DNA from 2 places in the Gottfriedia sp. NPDC056225 genome. Region 2 is predicted to be linked to the other one. Evidence: predicted binding sites of a transcription regulator. Region 2 holds the regulator's gene; the other holds the start of a gene.
What was found. The regulator NrdR, encoded in region 2, represses ribonucleotide reductase genes. The targets are predictions, from matches to a motif close to AACACNATATATNGTGTT.
Positions count from the first base shown of each region.

Region 1: nrdI (class Ib ribonucleoside-diphosphate reductase assembly flavoprotein NrdI) is a predicted target of NrdR. The motif match lies at 6,452-6,469, and genes of this name have one in related genera.

Region 1 covers NZ_JBHJTJ010000009.1:15,061-23,342, reverse strand. Annotated here, with positions in the region: gene ACFCYN_RS08500 (M3 family oligoendopeptidase) at 1-1,262, shown strand, start outside; gene ACFCYN_RS08495 (efflux RND transporter permease subunit) at 1,611-4,688, opposite strand; gene ACFCYN_RS08490 (DUF6254 family protein) at 4,879-4,989, shown strand; gene ACFCYN_RS08485 (YkvS family protein) at 5,201-5,386, opposite strand; gene ACFCYN_RS08480 (spore germination protein GerW family protein) at 5,563-5,871, shown strand; gene ACFCYN_RS08475 (hypothetical protein) at 5,987-6,181, shown strand; gene nrdI (class Ib ribonucleoside-diphosphate reductase assembly flavoprotein NrdI) at 6,550-6,909, shown strand; gene nrdE (class 1b ribonucleoside-diphosphate reductase subunit alpha) at 6,896-8,282, shown strand, end outside.
Region 2 covers NZ_JBHJTJ010000010.1:51,750-60,031, reverse strand. Annotated here, with positions in the region: gene ACFCYN_RS09300 (glyceraldehyde-3-phosphate dehydrogenase) at 1-821, shown strand, start outside; gene speD (adenosylmethionine decarboxylase) at 1,455-1,841, shown strand; gene nrdR (transcriptional regulator NrdR) at 2,083-2,553, shown strand; gene ACFCYN_RS09285 (replication initiation and membrane attachment family protein) at 2,590-4,020, shown strand; gene dnaI (primosomal protein DnaI) at 4,035-4,970, shown strand; gene ytxC (sporulation protein YtxC) at 5,082-5,915, shown strand; ribosomal protein L20 leader region at 6,048-6,174, shown strand; gene infC (translation initiation factor IF-3) at 6,249-6,752, shown strand; gene rpmI (50S ribosomal protein L35) at 6,776-6,976, shown strand; gene rplT (50S ribosomal protein L20) at 7,019-7,375, shown strand; gene ACFCYN_RS09255 (MBL fold metallo-hydrolase) at 7,429-8,250, opposite strand.

The DNA of each region.
Region 1 (8,282 bases), on a different contig from region 2:
TAGCGGCTGCTAAACTGCCATTTTACGGTGAAGTGAAAACGTTAGCACAAATTTCAGCGCATTTTGAAGACAAGGACCGAGAAGTTAGGAAAACAGCTTATGATACATACTTTGGATACTTCTCTGAGAATCAAGATAAATTTGATGAAATCTATGATAAATTAGTAAAGATTCGAACACGTATTGCTACTAAACTTGGTTTTTCAAACTTCATCGAGCTAGGCTATGCACGTATGATGAGAACAGATTACGATGCAAATGATGTTAAAAAGTTTAGAGAGCAAGTACTTGAAACAATTGTTCCAATTGCAACAGAATTAAGGGAGCGCCAAGCTAATCGAATTGGCGTGGATCAACTTTATTATTATGATGATAAATTTGAATTTGTAACAGGTAATGCAACGCCTAAAGGTAGTCCTGAGTGGATTATTGAAAACGGTAAAAAAATGTACGATGAGTTATCGAAAGAAACAAGTGAATTTTTCAACTTTATGTTAAAGGAAAATTTACTAGATTTAGTTGCTAAGGAAGGAAAACAAGGTGGGGGATATTGTACATATATTCCAAACTATAAAGCTCCATTTATTTTCTCGAATTTCAACGGAACATCTGGTGATATTGACGTTTTAACACATGAAGCCGGCCATGCATTTCAAGTTTACGAGAGTCGTAAATTTGAAACACCTGAGTACAACTGGCCAACATATGAGGCTTGTGAGATTCATTCTATGAGTATGGAATTCTTTACATGGCCTTGGCAAGAAGAGTTCTTTAAGGAAGATACACAAAAATATTATTTTACGCATTTAAGTAGTGCAGTTACATTTATTAGTTATGGCGTTGCAGTAGATGAGTTTCAACATGAAATCTACGCGAATCCTGAATTAACACCTGAAGAACGACACGGGCTTTGGAAGAGAATAGAAGCAAAATATTTACCTCACCGAGCAAATGATGGAAATAGTTATTTAGAAAAAGGTGGATTATGGCAAAGACAAGGTCATATTTATCAATCTCCATTCTATTACATCGATTATACATTAGCTCAAATTTGTGCATTACAAATCTGGAATAAAATGCATGAAGACAGAGATACAGCATGGTCCGATTATGTTGGGTTATGTCAGTTAGGCGGAAGTCAGTCATTCTTAGGATTAGTTAAAGAAGCTAAACTTGAATCACCATTTAATGATGGCTGTATTGAGACAACATTAGAGCCTGTTAGAAAGTGGCTAGCAGGAGTTAATGATAAAAACTTATAAATAATTTAGAGGTGTCCCAAAGTAAACGTGGGGCACCTCTTTTTTTATTTGGTGGTATTTTAAAGATAAGTAGACAAATATAGGTCGCAGTGTAAATAAAATCGTTGAACATGCAAAGAATGTAAAACGGGAGAATTAGAAATCAGGAACTTAAGTTAAAGGTTGTAGTTCAAATAGGTCAATTTGTCTTTTAAGTCCGGTCTACTACAGTGTTCTATTTGTCTCTCTTTACTATAAAGGGAGCATCCAAGAGAGGGATTCTAATGTTGAATGATTTTCGTAAATAACCAAAATAAAAGGCTGTCGACTAGATCGACAGCCCAAGAGAGCAAGAGTGTATGTTTTTCTTTAATTATTAACTACTTTGGCTATTTCATCAGTTTTAGTATGCTTCTTCGTCTTTTTAGAAAAGAATAACTCATATACAACTGGAATAAACACTAGTGTTAATAAAGTAGATGAAGTTAATCCACCAATTACTGTAATTGCTAAACCTTTGGAGATTAGCGTACCACTAGATTTTGTTAGAGCTAATGGTAGTAATGCAGCTATTGTAGCAAAAGCCGTCATTAAAATTGGGCGTAGTCGGGTTTTTCCGCCTTCAATTATTGCTTGGCGAAGAGGTAGCCCTTTTTGTTCGATATTTTGTCCAATTCGATCGACTAATACGATAGCATTTGTCGTTACGATCCCAATTAGCATTAATAAGCCAATCATTACACTAATAGATAGTGGTTCGTTTGCTATGAAGAGAGCTACGAAAGAACCAATTGGTACAAAGACTAATGCTGATAAAATGATAAATGGTATTCGAGCTTTTCCAAAAGTAATTAACATTGTTAAATAGACTAATCCGATTGCAACTCCCATTGCTACGCCTAAATCTTTAAAGGTTTGAGTCGTATCGTCACTTCCACCGCCACCTTGTAATGTTACATCTGATGGTAAAGATACATCTTTTTTCACATCATTGATGACTTCATTAGTTACTTTTGCAATATCTTTTCCTTGAATTTGAGCGGATACTTTCGCGAATATTTTACCATCTAATTTTTGAATGGCAGAATACGTCTCAATCGTTTTAACTTGGGCTACATCTGATAATTTAATCGGTCCTAATTTCCCAAATAAATTTATATTTTTAATATCTTCTACCGATTGTAGGTCCTTATTATAAGTTAATTGTACATTTTGATCTTTACCGTCGATTTTTAATATACCCATATTTATTGGATTTGTTTGATCGGCAACTAATCCTAGTATCATTCCAGCAGAAAGACCATTTTCTGAAACTTTTTTCTCATCAATTGAAACAACTACTTGCTTTTGTTTTTCAGAGAAATTATTTGTAACATATTTTAAGTGATTGTTATTTTTCATATAGTTTTCAACTTTTTTAGCACTTTCTTCGAGTGCAACTAAATTATTAGAGTATAAATTGATGTCGACGTTATTATTTGTTGGCGGACCTCCAGAAGAGTTTTCTTGTATGGTTACTTTAGCACCTTGAACTTCTGATTTTGCCAATTTTTCCATTTTTGTTTTTGTGTTTTTAATAAACTGATCGACATCTGCACTTTGTTTTAAATTAATAAAATAGCTAGCTTTATTTTCTGTTTTAAGACCAGTCATAAAGTCACGACTACCAACGCCAGTAGATACTTCTTTAACTTCATTCATATTTAAGAACATTTTCTCAATTTTCAATGAAACGTCATTTGTTTTTGCTATTGAAGTTGATGATGGTAATTCAAGTGAAGCTGTAATTGCTCGTGATGATTCATTTGGAATAAATGTAAATCCAAGTCTTCCAACTAACGAGAAAGATCCCGCAAGCATTACTACAGCAATCACGATTACAATCCATTTACGATTTAATGATTTCTCAATTACCTTTCCATACCATAATTGTATTTTTTCTTCGTTTTCTTCAGCTGGTACTCTCTTAAATGCATACCTACCTAAAATCGGGACAATTGTAATAGAAACTAATAATGAAGCTAATAAAGAAAATACAATTGTTAATGCAAAAGGTAGGAATATTTTACTCGTAAATCCACCAACTACACCTAAAGGCAAGAAAACTACAATTGTTGTAATCGTAGAAGATGTTACTGCTTTTAATATTTCTTTAGTAGAAGATAGAATTAAATCATTTGAAATTCCTGCTTTAGATTTACGTATTCTACGGAAAATATTTTCAATCACTACTATACTATCATCAACTACACGTCCTACAGCTACAGCCATACCACCTAGTGTCATAATATTTAACGTTATATCTAATTTAAGTAAGAAAATTGATGTAATTAATAATGATAACGGAATAGAGATAATAGCAATAAATGTAGCTCGAAAGTTACGTAAGAAAATCAATACTGCTAGTGAAGCGAATAGTGCTCCAAGTAATCCTTCTTTAATAAGGGATTCAACGGATTGTTTAACGCCTTCTGCAGAACTGTAACCTACTTTATATGAAAGTTCTTTTTTGTATTTATTTAATACGTTAATGACTTTGTCAGCTACTTCAACAGTATTTGCATCTTGTTTCTTCGTAATTGCCATTGAAATAGCATCGTTTTTGTTATATCGAATTAATTCGTCTTTAGAGTCAACAGATTCAATTTTTGCCACATCACTTAATAACACTTTTGGCGTCTGAGCGGCTTGATTAGGTGTCGTAGAAGCAACGGACGCAGAATGTAGTTCTAAATCCTTTAGTTTTTGAATTGTATCTAACTTTTCTTCGACCCGTATTGGAATCTTAATATTCCCTTCAGTAATTTTTCCAGCAGGGAATGATAGGAATTTTGAACTGATTTGATCTTTGATGCTTGACAGCGATAGCCCTAAATTTGCAATTTTTTGCTTATCTACTTCAATTGAAAGAGCAGTAGATTTTCCTCCACCAATTGAAACGCTGTTTACACCTTCGATTTTATTTAATGCTGGTACAATTTCATCATTTAAAGTTGTTTCAATATTGGATCCGTTTTTTGAAAACATAGAGATGTAATAAATAGGAAAGGAGCCAAATGAGAATCGATCGACCTTTGTTGTTACATTTTCAGGTAAGCCAGCATCCTTTAGTGTATTGTTGATTTGTTGTTCGACTTTGTCCATATCTGTATTAAACGGAAATTCTAGGTTAATAACAGAAACACTTTCGAAAGACGAGCTTGAGAGAGTCTTAATACCTTCAATTGATTTAAATGAGTTTTCAAGTTTTGTTGTAATCTGGTCATTTATATCATCTGGTGCCGTGCCAGGATAGACAACTTGTACTGAAATTGCAGGAAATTCAATATTTGGCAGTTCTTCTACTTTTAATTTTGAATAAGAGTACACCCCTCCAAAGATTAGTAAAAAAGAGATGATAAAAATTGCTACAGAGTTTTTTAAACTAAACTTTGTTAAAAAGTTCATTCATAACATCCTTCCTATAAATAGTAATTTAGTTGTGGTGTGACTTAATCTGAATTTTCAATCTTTTAAACACGTAGCATCAACAGGTTGTTAAATCTCCCTTGAAGTGTTTTGATCTCATTACATAGATTGATCATTTTTGTGAAATGATAAGATAGAAAGAAAGATCTTATTTTAAGGAGTGATAAAAATGACAAAATCAAAAAAAGAAAAGGAACGATTTTGGAATGAAAGAAAGTCGAACCATAATCCACACGATAAAGTAAAATCTTTTAAAGAATTGGACAAAGAAACAAAATAGTCATCTCCTTTTCTAAAGAGTAAATGGTTCCAGTATTTACCTGAATTACCACTAATCATATTTTCACTTGTAATCATAAAAAAAAGTCCCGTGATATACACGGGACCTGAGACTGATTTAAAAAAGTGTTTTAATAAAATTTTAATAGAATTATAAACTATGTAGATTGTACCTTTTAATTTTTGATTATAAGTAGATACTACTAATTTATCTATTCTGCTGCTCTTACTATTTTATAATTTTTATGGTTTACAACTGTTAGCGGTTCCATTTCTAAATCTCTGAAGTTTTCCATTATGGATATGTCAACAATGACAGAATTTTTATTAACTTTTTGAACTCTACCTTTTAACCCCTGTTTAAACTCAATGATATTTCCTGCTTCTGCAATTTTCATGAGCATATCTCCTAACAAAGTTTTGACTTGACACCTTCTATAATGCATGAAAACGGTTTAAAGGTAAAGAGAAAATTTAAATTTTTTTACAATTATGTCTATTTTCATAAGAAATTATGTTTAAAAACCTTTTGATAGGTAAAAATGGTTGTTAGCACTTTCAGGAGGTTAGTTCGTTGAAAGATTGGTTTGAAGAGTTTGAAGTTGAAATTTCAAATGAAATAAAGGATTTAGTTAGCAGTAATACACTTATTGGAGATCCGATTTTATATTTTGATAAAATTATTTTAATACCATTTTTTGAAATGATTGTAGTACTAGGTGAAGCGCATTCATCCTTTGAATTTGCTAGTGTTGGAACTGGTGTTGAAGTAATTCCTAAGGCATTCTTAGTTATAATGGATGGAAAAACAGATGTAATTTTAGTAAATAATAAAAATATGAATTTAGCTGTTTCAGAAAAAATTCTGGACGTAACTTTTTAGTTTCCAATAAGTACATTCTTTGTTAATGTTAACTTTATGAAAGAGAAGAAGGGCAGGAAGAAATTAAAAAATGATTTTTTCCTCGAACCCTGATCTAATAATAAAGGGTGAGAAGATGGAACAAAACGAATTTATACAAGTAATTGATCAACTAGTTAATGGTGAAATTTCAGAAATTCATATTAAGAAAGATGATTTTTTAGCTTTTAGACAAATAATCGTTAATCGAGACGATTTTAAGCACTTTCGTGGTATTGCTAAACACGGAGGCGATGTGACTTATACATATTTGGAAGAAGCCAGAAGTTAAAACAATGTGTTAAATTATTAGGTAAAAAATATTAAAAATTATATTATTTTAATCATGTACTCATTAAAAGTTTGCGAAAAAAAAAAGTTTTTTAAGCTTTTTTTCTTATTTCGCAAGGCGTTAATGAGTACTTTTTTTGTGAAATGTTAATGACTCCATTTGACAAAAAAATCGTTTTACACATTATTGCACTATCCCCCATAATTTGTTAAATTTCATATATTGTTTCATTTCGAGATATATTGTCGAAATGTTTATTTTCTAATTTCAACACCTATATATTGTGTTTGTTCTAAAAAGGTAATACAATATGTAGGTATATAATATAAGTATTTTCAATATTCTTACATATGAACGAGGGTGATAATATGGTGATAGTTTACAGTTCAATGACGGGTAATGTTAAACGTTTTGTCAATAAAATTAGAATGCCGTCAATCCAAATAAAGGATGGATTAAAAATTGAAGAACCGTATATTCTCGTAACCTATACAACAGGATTTGGTAATGTACCTGAAACCGTAAGTACTTTTTTAAGTAGTAATTCGGAATATTTAAAAGCAGTCAGTGCAAGTGGTAATAAAAACTGGGGAGATTCTTTTGCAGCAAGTGCAGATAAAATAGCATCAGACTATCAAGTGCCAGTGTTATCAAAGTTTGAACTGTCAGGGACAAGTCGAGATGTACAATATTTTATTGAGGGAGTGGAAAAGCTTGAGACATATTGAGCTTAATAATGAATTGACGATTAAAAAAGATGGTTTTTTTGATCTCGCAAAAGATAAAGAAGCACTTCTTTGTTTTTTAAAAGAAGTTGAAGATAAAAAAATTCAGTTTTCTTCTTTGAAAGAACGCTTAAATTATATGATTCAAGAAAACTATTATTATAATGTTGAGTTAGAATACTCCTTTGATGAAATAGAAAAATTATATGAGTTAGTTTACAATGCAGGATTCACTTTTCAATCATATATGGCAGCTTCAAAATACTTTAAAGACTACGCATTAAAAACAAATGATGGTAAGTACTATTTAGAAGGCTATGAAGATCGAATTGCGATCGTTGCACTATATTTAGGAAGAGGCAATATTGAAAAAGCATTGAAGTTAGCGAACATGATGATTCAACAAAACTATCAGCCAGCTACTCCAACATTCTTAAATGCTGGAAGAAGTAGAAGAGGCGAGTTAGTATCATGTTTCTTATTAGAAATGGATGATAGTTTAAATTCGATAGGATTTCAGATTAATACAGCAATGCAGCTATCAAAAATCGGCGGTGGAGTTGCACTTAATTTATCGAAGCTTAGAGCACGTGGAGAACAAATAAAGGAAATTGATAACGCTGCAAGTGGTGTTGTTCCTGTAATGAAGCTATTAGAAGATTCGTTTTCGTATGCTAACCAGCTTGGACAACGTAAAGGTGCTGGTGCAACCTATTTAAATATTTTCCACTGGGACGTAGTTGAATTTCTTGATACAAAAAAAATCAATGCCGATGAGAAAAGTAGAATTCAGTCACTTTCAATCGGATTAATTGTTCCAAATAAATTCTTTGAACTAGCTGAGAAAAATGAACCATTCTACGTATTTGCACCATATACAGTGTACAAAGAGTATGGAATTCATTTAGATGATTTTGATATCGATGAAAGATATGAAGAATTAGTAAATAATGATCGCATTAAAAAGAAAAAAATAGATTTAAGTGCACGAGACCTTTTAGTAAAAATTGCTGCGATTCAGTTAGAATCTGGCTATCCATATTTAATGTATAAAAGTAATGCGAATGAGCAGCATGCATTAAAGGATATTGGTGAAATAAAGATGTCTAATTTGTGTACAGAAATCTTTCAACTTCAAGAAACATCAGTTATCAACAACTATGGTGAAGAAGACTTAATCAAACGTGATGTAAATTGTAATTTAGGATCTTTAAACATCGTAAATGTAATGGAAAATAAAGCGATTAGAGAATCTGTACATGTTGGTATAGAAGCTTTAACAGCCGTAGCAGATATGACAGAAATAGAAAATGCACCTACTGTTAAAAAAGCTAATGAAGAGCTTCATTCGGTTGGTTTAGGTGCGATGAATTTGC
Region 2 (8,282 bases):
ATGGAAAGCGTGTGGAACTAATTAGCGAAAGAAATCCTGAGTTACTTCCATGGAACGAGCTAAATGTTGATATAGTTATAGAAGCAACAGGTAAATTTAATGATGCTGAAAAAGCAAAAATGCACATTACTGCTGGAGCACAAAAAGTAATTTTAACTGCACCTGGTAAAAACGAAGATATTACAGTAGTAATTGGAGTAAATGATGATCAATTAGATTTAGAAAAACATCATATTATTTCAAATGCATCATGTACTACTAACTGTTTAGCGCCAGTTGTAAAAGTACTTGATGAGCAATTCGGTATTGTAAACGGCTTAATGACAACAGTTCATTCATTTACAAATGATCAAAAAAATATCGATAATCCTCATAAGGATTTACGTCGTGCACGTGCTTGTAGCCAGTCAATTATTCCAACAACTACAGGGGCAGCTAAAGCATTATCTAAAGTACTTCCACACTTAAATGGAAAATTACATGGTATGGCTTTACGTGTTCCTACTCCAAACGTTTCTCTTGTTGACTTAGTTGTTGATTTAAAGAGAGAAGTAACAGTTGACGATATAAATGAAGTATTTGAAACAGCATCAAAAGGTTCAATGAGCGGAATTATTGAATACTGCAATGAGCCATTAGTATCAATTGATTTTAATACAAATACACATTCTGCAATTATTGATGCTCTTTCTACTATGGTAATCGATGGTACAAAAGTAAAAGTATTAGCTTGGTACGATAATGAGTGGGGCTATTCAAGACGTGTAGTTGACTTAGTGTCAATCGTTGCATCAAAAATAAAAAAGCTTGAAACGGTTTAAAAATTAAAAGATAAAACTGAACTTATAAAATTATGTAAACGAATACAAAAGGCTAACTAGTTAATCTGGTTAGTCTTTTTGAAGTTGCATGATAAATAAAAATGTCATACTAATTCTCTGTTTTACAGAAGATATTTGTGACTTTATATGTAAGAAAAAACGTCTGCGGGGTATTTAGGCTTCTTGCATTTCTCTAGGGAGTCGAGTGCCTTTCGTTCCAATCAACAAGTCTTATTTTAAACACTTTTTATCCATAATTTGACTAAAGATTAGTGCGACATAATATATTTAAAAAAGGAGTTTATAAAGAAGATGGAAGTTTTAAAAATGCACCAATCTTCTTCTCTTAAATCCTTTATGGTTTCCTTTTGTTGCTTTGAAATAATAGTAGCGCCAATAGAACTTCTATATTTCCCTGACCCAATTTCATTACAATTAATCAAGTAAATAACAAAAAAATAAAATTTATCTTGCAATTCAAATTTAAAGAAAGTATACTAACTTTCGTGAACTTCTAAAAGTATAACTAATTACTTAAAGGGTTAGGACCTCTTTGGACTAACTTTCCCCCGTGGTAGTTGATCATACTTTCGCAATAGAAGTCATGACAAATTATTTAAGGGGGAAATGAATATGGATACTATGGGTCGTCACGTCATTTCAGAATTATGGGGATGCAATACAGAAAAATTAAATGATATGAAATTTATTGAGGAAACTTTTGTTGATGCTGCGTTACGCTCTGGTGCAGAAGTTCGTGAAGTTGCTTTTCACAAGTTCGCTCCTCATGGCGTTAGTGGTGTCGTAATCATTTCAGAATCACACTTAACTATTCACAGTTTTCCTGAGCATGGTTATGCAAGTATTGATGTTTACACTTGCGGTGATAGAATTGATCCAAATGTAGCTGCAAACTTTATCGCAGAGGCTTTAGAAGCTGATACTCGCGAAAACGTTGAGCTACCAAGAGGAATGGGTCCCATTCAAGTTAATAATGTAAAAGTTGTAAACGGTAACTAAAAAGAATTGAGAGAGGTGATTTTTCATCTCTCTTTTTTGTTTTCTTTCTAACTAATTTAATTAATATTGTATTTATATAGACGTTTATGGAATGAACTAGCTTTGCATAGTGAAAAATATTTGCAAGAACTAAGTCTTTGTGACATTTTAGAAATAAACTTTAGTTTATTTTGAATTTGTTATAGTATAGAGTTATAATAATACGTTTAAACAATTTAGTGTTTGGAGTTGAACTATAACGATGAGATGTCCAACGTGTAACTTTAATGGGACAAGAGTACTTGATAGTAGACCAGTTGATGAAGGTCGTTCAATTAGAAGAAGACGTGAATGTGAAGAATGTCAGCATCGTTTTACAACTTTTGAGCGAGTTGAAGATAATCCTATTTTAGTTGTAAAAAAAGAGGGAGCTCGTGAAGAATTTAGTAAAGATAAGATGTTAAGGGGACTGATTAAAGCATGTGAGAAACGCCCTGTCTCTTTATCTCAGCTAGAGGACATTATTCATAGCATTGAAAAAGAACTGAAAAATAGTGGAACATCTGAAGTTCCAAGTGAAGTTCTAGGAGAAATGGTTATGGAGCATTTATCAAAGGTTGATGAAGTTGCATACGTACGATTTGCGTCTGTTTATCGTCAATTTAAAGATATTAATGTATTCATTGATGAATTAAAAGATTTAATTAGCAAAGAGCGAGGTAAAGACGAATAATACTTCGCTCTTTTGATACAAGAAAGGAAGTTTTGAATGTCTATTGATAAGCAACATTGGATGGATGTTCTTCCTGCGGATCCTTATACTGTAACGGCAGCAGGCTATTTACATAATTTTCATAGACAAGTTTTGACGATGTTGTATCAGCCGATTATTGGTAGTCAAGCTTTAAGTTTATATATGACACTTTGGGGTGAATGTGAGCAAACGGACCTCCACCCTAATACATTAACACATCATTCACTAATGCTTGGAATGAAAAATAATTTAAAATCAATTTATGAACAAAGATTAATCCTTGAAGGAATTGGCTTACTTAAAGTTTATGAAGGGTTTGAAAACAGTACGAAAAAGCTTCTTTATGAGCTTCAATCTCCGCTAGATCCTCATTCTTTTTTCGAAGATCCTATTCTAAATATCTTTCTGTTTAAAACAATTGGGAAAACACAATATCAACGAACAAAAAACTTTTTTAGTAGACAAGCATTTTCGAAAGATGGCTTTTGTGAGATATCTAGATCGTTTGATTCAGTATTTCAAACCATTACGGTAGAGCAATTAAATGAAATTCAGCAAAGTAACGATCTTTCCACTTCAAATGATACGAAAATATTACAAGACAGTCAGTCTGTTAAAATTTCTGTGAAAATGGAAGAGTTTGATTATGATTTATTTTTAGACGGTCTCTCAGATTCGTTTGTTCCGAAACGTTCATTTACTTCAGACGTAAAAGAAACCATTTTAAAACTTGCATTTTTATATGGAATAAATCCTATTCAAATGAAAACAATTGTAATGCGTTCACTGAATGAAGAAAATAAAATTAATATAGAGACACTTCGTTTAGAAGCAAGAGATTGGTACCAATTCCAGCATCACGAAGCTTTACCTACGATTGTTGAAAAGGTTCAGCCAATTCAACATAGACAAATGGGGAATGAACAGCCAACAACTCAAGAAGAAAAATTAATTCATTGCTTTGAAACAATATCTCCCCGTCAATATTTAAAGGAGATATCTGGTGGAGCTGAACCAAGTGAAGCTGATTTGAAGATAATTGAAGAAATTATGATCGAACAAAAACTTCTACCTGGCGTAGCGAATGTGTTAATCGATTACGTAATGATTCGTTTAGATAAAAAACTTTCTAGAAATTACGTTATTAAGATAGCCAGTCACTGGGCACGAAAAGGTGTAACAACAGTTAAACAAGCAATGGATCTTGCTCGCAAAGAGTTTGAAGAAACTAAACAAAGTGCAACTGCTGCTAAAACGCGAACAAATAATAGACGTAATAAAGCAATTCGAACTGAAATTGTACCTGATTGGCTTCAACCGAATACAACGACTGAAGTACCAAAAGATTCAGTAGCAATGAATAGCACAAATGATTCTTCGATAGATGAAGAACGAAAACGACTAGAAAAAGAACTAGAAATGTTTAAAAATAAAAAGAAACGGTAAATGGGGGGACATAAGTGGAACCAATTCAAAACGCATTTAGTGCATTAATGAAGAATAAACAATTCCAGGACACATTTCAAAAAATGCAACAAGAAGTCCGTAGTCACCCAAAAATTGTTTCGTTTTTAAATGAGCATAGAACTGAAATTACGGATAAAATGATTGATAGTAGCTTAATCAAACTTTATGAGTACATTGGCCAAAGTGTAAATTGTGAAGACTGTCCATCATTTAGCGAATGCAAAAATATGGTGCATGGATATCATCCTCATTTGATTATTCAAGGGAAGCGAATCGATGTTCAATACGATCGTTGCCCAAACGGTATTAAAAATGACAAACGCAAAAAACACGAGTCATTGATTAAATGTATGTATTTACCAAAAGATGTACTGCAAGCTTCTATGTCTAATTTGTCATTAGAAGACCCTGGCCGTTTTGAAGCAATTTCAGCAGCAAGACAGTTTATTATGAATTATGAAAAGGGAAAAATGACGCAAGGTTTATATTTACATGGTCCATTTGGTGTTGGGAAAACTTTTATCCTTGGGGCTATTGCAAATGAATTAGCAGAGGAAGAAATTGCTTCGATGCTCGTTTATTTACCTGAATTTTTACGTGAAATAAAAAGCTCTATTAGCGATGGGACATTAGAAGAAAAAATTGAAGCTGTAAAAAAAGTAGAAATTCTTATGTTAGATGATATTGGCGCCGAACAAATGTCTAGTTGGGCAAGAGACGAAATATTAGGTACGATTCTTCAATATCGTATGTTAGAAAAACTGCCTACATTCTTTACATCTAACGCCGATTTAAGTCAATTAGAACATCATTTGACATACTCTCAGCGTGGAGAGGAAGAAAGAGTGAAAGCTGCCCGTATTGTCGATCGAGTAAAATTTTTAGCAAAACCAGTTAAGATTTCAGGAACTAATTTAAGACATTCATAAAAAAAACAAAAAATGGCGTAAAATCACAAATAACAATGTGATTTTGCGTCATTTTTTAATTATTACTTTAATATATATAGGACTAGGTGGTGCTAGAAAGGGGGGAACAGGGTGATTGAAATTTTTTTCAATGAACCCATTGATGCAGCTTATGTCTACGAACGATTACAAAAACGCTTAAAAAAGCAATCGAGACCATACTTTTTAAGAAGACACAAAATCAATACAATTTTAATCACATTTCCTCAAAACACTGAAGATTTAATAAAAAGTATTTTAGTTCCGACACTAGTACAATTTATTTTACTTCAAAAAGAAGATAAATGGATTCAGTCCATTTTACATACATCTTTTTTCTATGAGGAAGACGAGCAAGGTCAAATCATTCCAATCGCACAATCTTTATTAAGAGGAACTAGACGGAGCATTCCAAATCAGAAAAAAATTCGTAGGAGTAAGCATTTAGTATCACATGCGCTTTCTACCTATTTAAAAGATGGAGTAAACTTCAGTTTTGATTCATTTATTACATTTCGTTTGAAAGAATATTATAAACAGTTAGCTTATGTTTGTGAAATTGCGATCGACGAATACAAATTAGAAAATGAGTATCAAAATCTTATTGAAAGCTTAAGACAGCAGGTTCTTAAAACAGATGCGCTCATTCCTCATGTGCATATCGTTTATGACGGGAAGTTTTGTGTATATGATCATCTTTTTTTACCACTCTCTAAAGAGGTGTTAAAAGGATATGGTAAGCAAGTAGGAAATAGGGATTATATAGATAATGAATTAATATTGCCTTTAACTGCGATAGCTCCTAAAAGAATCCATTTATACACTTCATCAGTTGATATCTCATTAATTATTACATTACAAAATATATTTCAAGAACGAGTCCTAATACATACATTACAAGAGTTTTCGCAGGAAAAATTGAAATGAAAATATACATTAAAAAAAAGCATTGTCATAAATAAGTTTCTTTGATATAATAAATTTCGTTGCGAACAAAGCATACGAAGATTGACAACATCATGTCGCTATGTTATAGTAACGAAAGAAAAGAATACTTATTTGTTGAAGAAGAAGCACCCGCTTCTCACCTGGATGACGCTACAAGTTGTTATCAGGTAACAGAATCATTAATTACTTTGATACTGTCAGTGTGGGTGTATTTATATACCCACACTTTTTTGTTGGGTCGTAATTGCTTCAACGATACAAATTAAGCTCATTCTTACAATACCTTGGAGGTGTTTTACTATTAGCAAAGACATGATGGTAAACGATGGAATTCGTGCTCGTGAAGTTCGATTAATTGGTCCTAACGGAGATCAACTTGGAATCAAGACTAAACAAGAGGCTCTTGAGTTAGCTTCGAATGTTAATCTTGATCTAGTGATGGTAGCACCAACGGCTAAACCACCTGTATGTCGTATTATGGACTACGGTAAATTCCGTTTCGAGCAACAAAAGAAAGACAAAGAGAGTCGTAAAAACCAAAAAATTATTAGCATGAAAGAAGTTCGTTTAAGTCCTACAATTGATGAACATGACTTTAACACAAAGCTTCGTAATGCAATTAAGTTCTTAGAAAAAGGCGATAAAGTTAAAGCGTCTATTCGTTTCAAAGGACGCGCTATTACGCATAAGGAAATTGGACAACGAGTACTTGATCGTTTCTCAACTGCTTGTGCAGAAGTTGCAACTGTTGAGTCACACCCTAAAATGGACGGTCGTAGTATGTTCTTAGTCTTAGCACCTAAAAACGAAAAGTAATTTATTTGAGGAGGAAACACGATATGCCTAAAATGAAAACTCACCGTGGTTCAGCAAAACGTTTTAAAAAGACTGGATCTGGTAAATTAAAACGTGGTCGTGCTTACACAAGCCACTTATTCGCTAACAAATCTACAAAAGCAAAACGTAAATTACGTAAAGCTTCATTAGTAAGTAAAGGCGATTTCAAACGTATCCGCTTTATGCTTACAAACATGAAATAAGAACGATAAACGTATTAGATAGATATCTAGGAGGGAAACAATATGCCAAGAGTTAAAGGCGGTACAGTTACACGCGCTCGTCGTAAAAAGGTTATTAAATTAGCAAAAGGTTATTACGGTTCTAAACATACATTATTCAAAGTTGCAAACCAACAAGTTATGAAATCATTAATGTATGCTTACCGTGACCGTCGTCAAAAGAAACGTGATTTCCGTAAATTATGGATTACTCGTATCAACGCGGCTGCTCGTATGAACGGACTTTCTTACAGCCGTTTAATGCACGGTTTAAAATTAGCTGGTATCGAAGTTAACCGTAAAATGTTAGCAGATCTAGCTGTAGCTGACGAAAAAGCATTTGCTGAATTAGCAAACGCTGCTAAAGCTAACTTAAAATAATTATTTAAAAAATCCTTAACAATTGTTAAGGATTTTTTTTATTTGATTTATTTTTAAACTAAGCCGAATTCTTTTTTCATGTTATTAACATTTGATTCATGACAATATTTTGTGAAGCCAGAAGGAAATAAAAATTCTTTTTCTAATGAATCTATTTCTGCTTCATTCATTTCCTGTACAGCATTTTGAAGTCTTTTTAAGTAATTTCTACCTAGTTCAATCCTTCTGTTTATTTCTTTTTTATTTGATGAAACTTGACCATGACCTGGAATTAATAATGTAAGTTCAAAAGTACTAATTAGTTCCTCTGCCTTATCTAATGTACTGTAGTAACTCTTCACGCTATCAAATACGATCGGTAACTCAAAGTCAGATAAATAATCTCCTGTAATCCATATACCTAAATTTTCAATATAGAGAAATAAACCATCTTGAGTGTGCCCCGGAGCATTATAAAATCTTAACGTAGTCTGCCCGATTTTGATTTCCTGACCTTCTTCACTAATAATCAAATCAACTCTTGGAAATTCAATTGGTTCCACATGATTAATATAATTATCATTATAGAATTGACGAATTTTTGATACTTTAATTTCTTTTTCGGGATGGTTATGTAAGTTTTCACTTCCAATTGTTTGAGCATTTGGAAATGCATTATAGCCAATGATATGATCAAAATCTCCATGAGTAAAATATAAATAAATTGGGCGATTATTCTTAATTGATTCAACATACTCTTTTATCTCATTTATTTCATGAGGTAACCAAGTCGGATCAACTATAATTATACAGTCGTCAGTTGCTACGACAGTTGAGTTTGTTTGAAATAATACACTTTGAAATACTGTGACATTGTCATTTTGAAATAAGATCATTGAAATACTCCTTTATAAATTATTAGAAAATT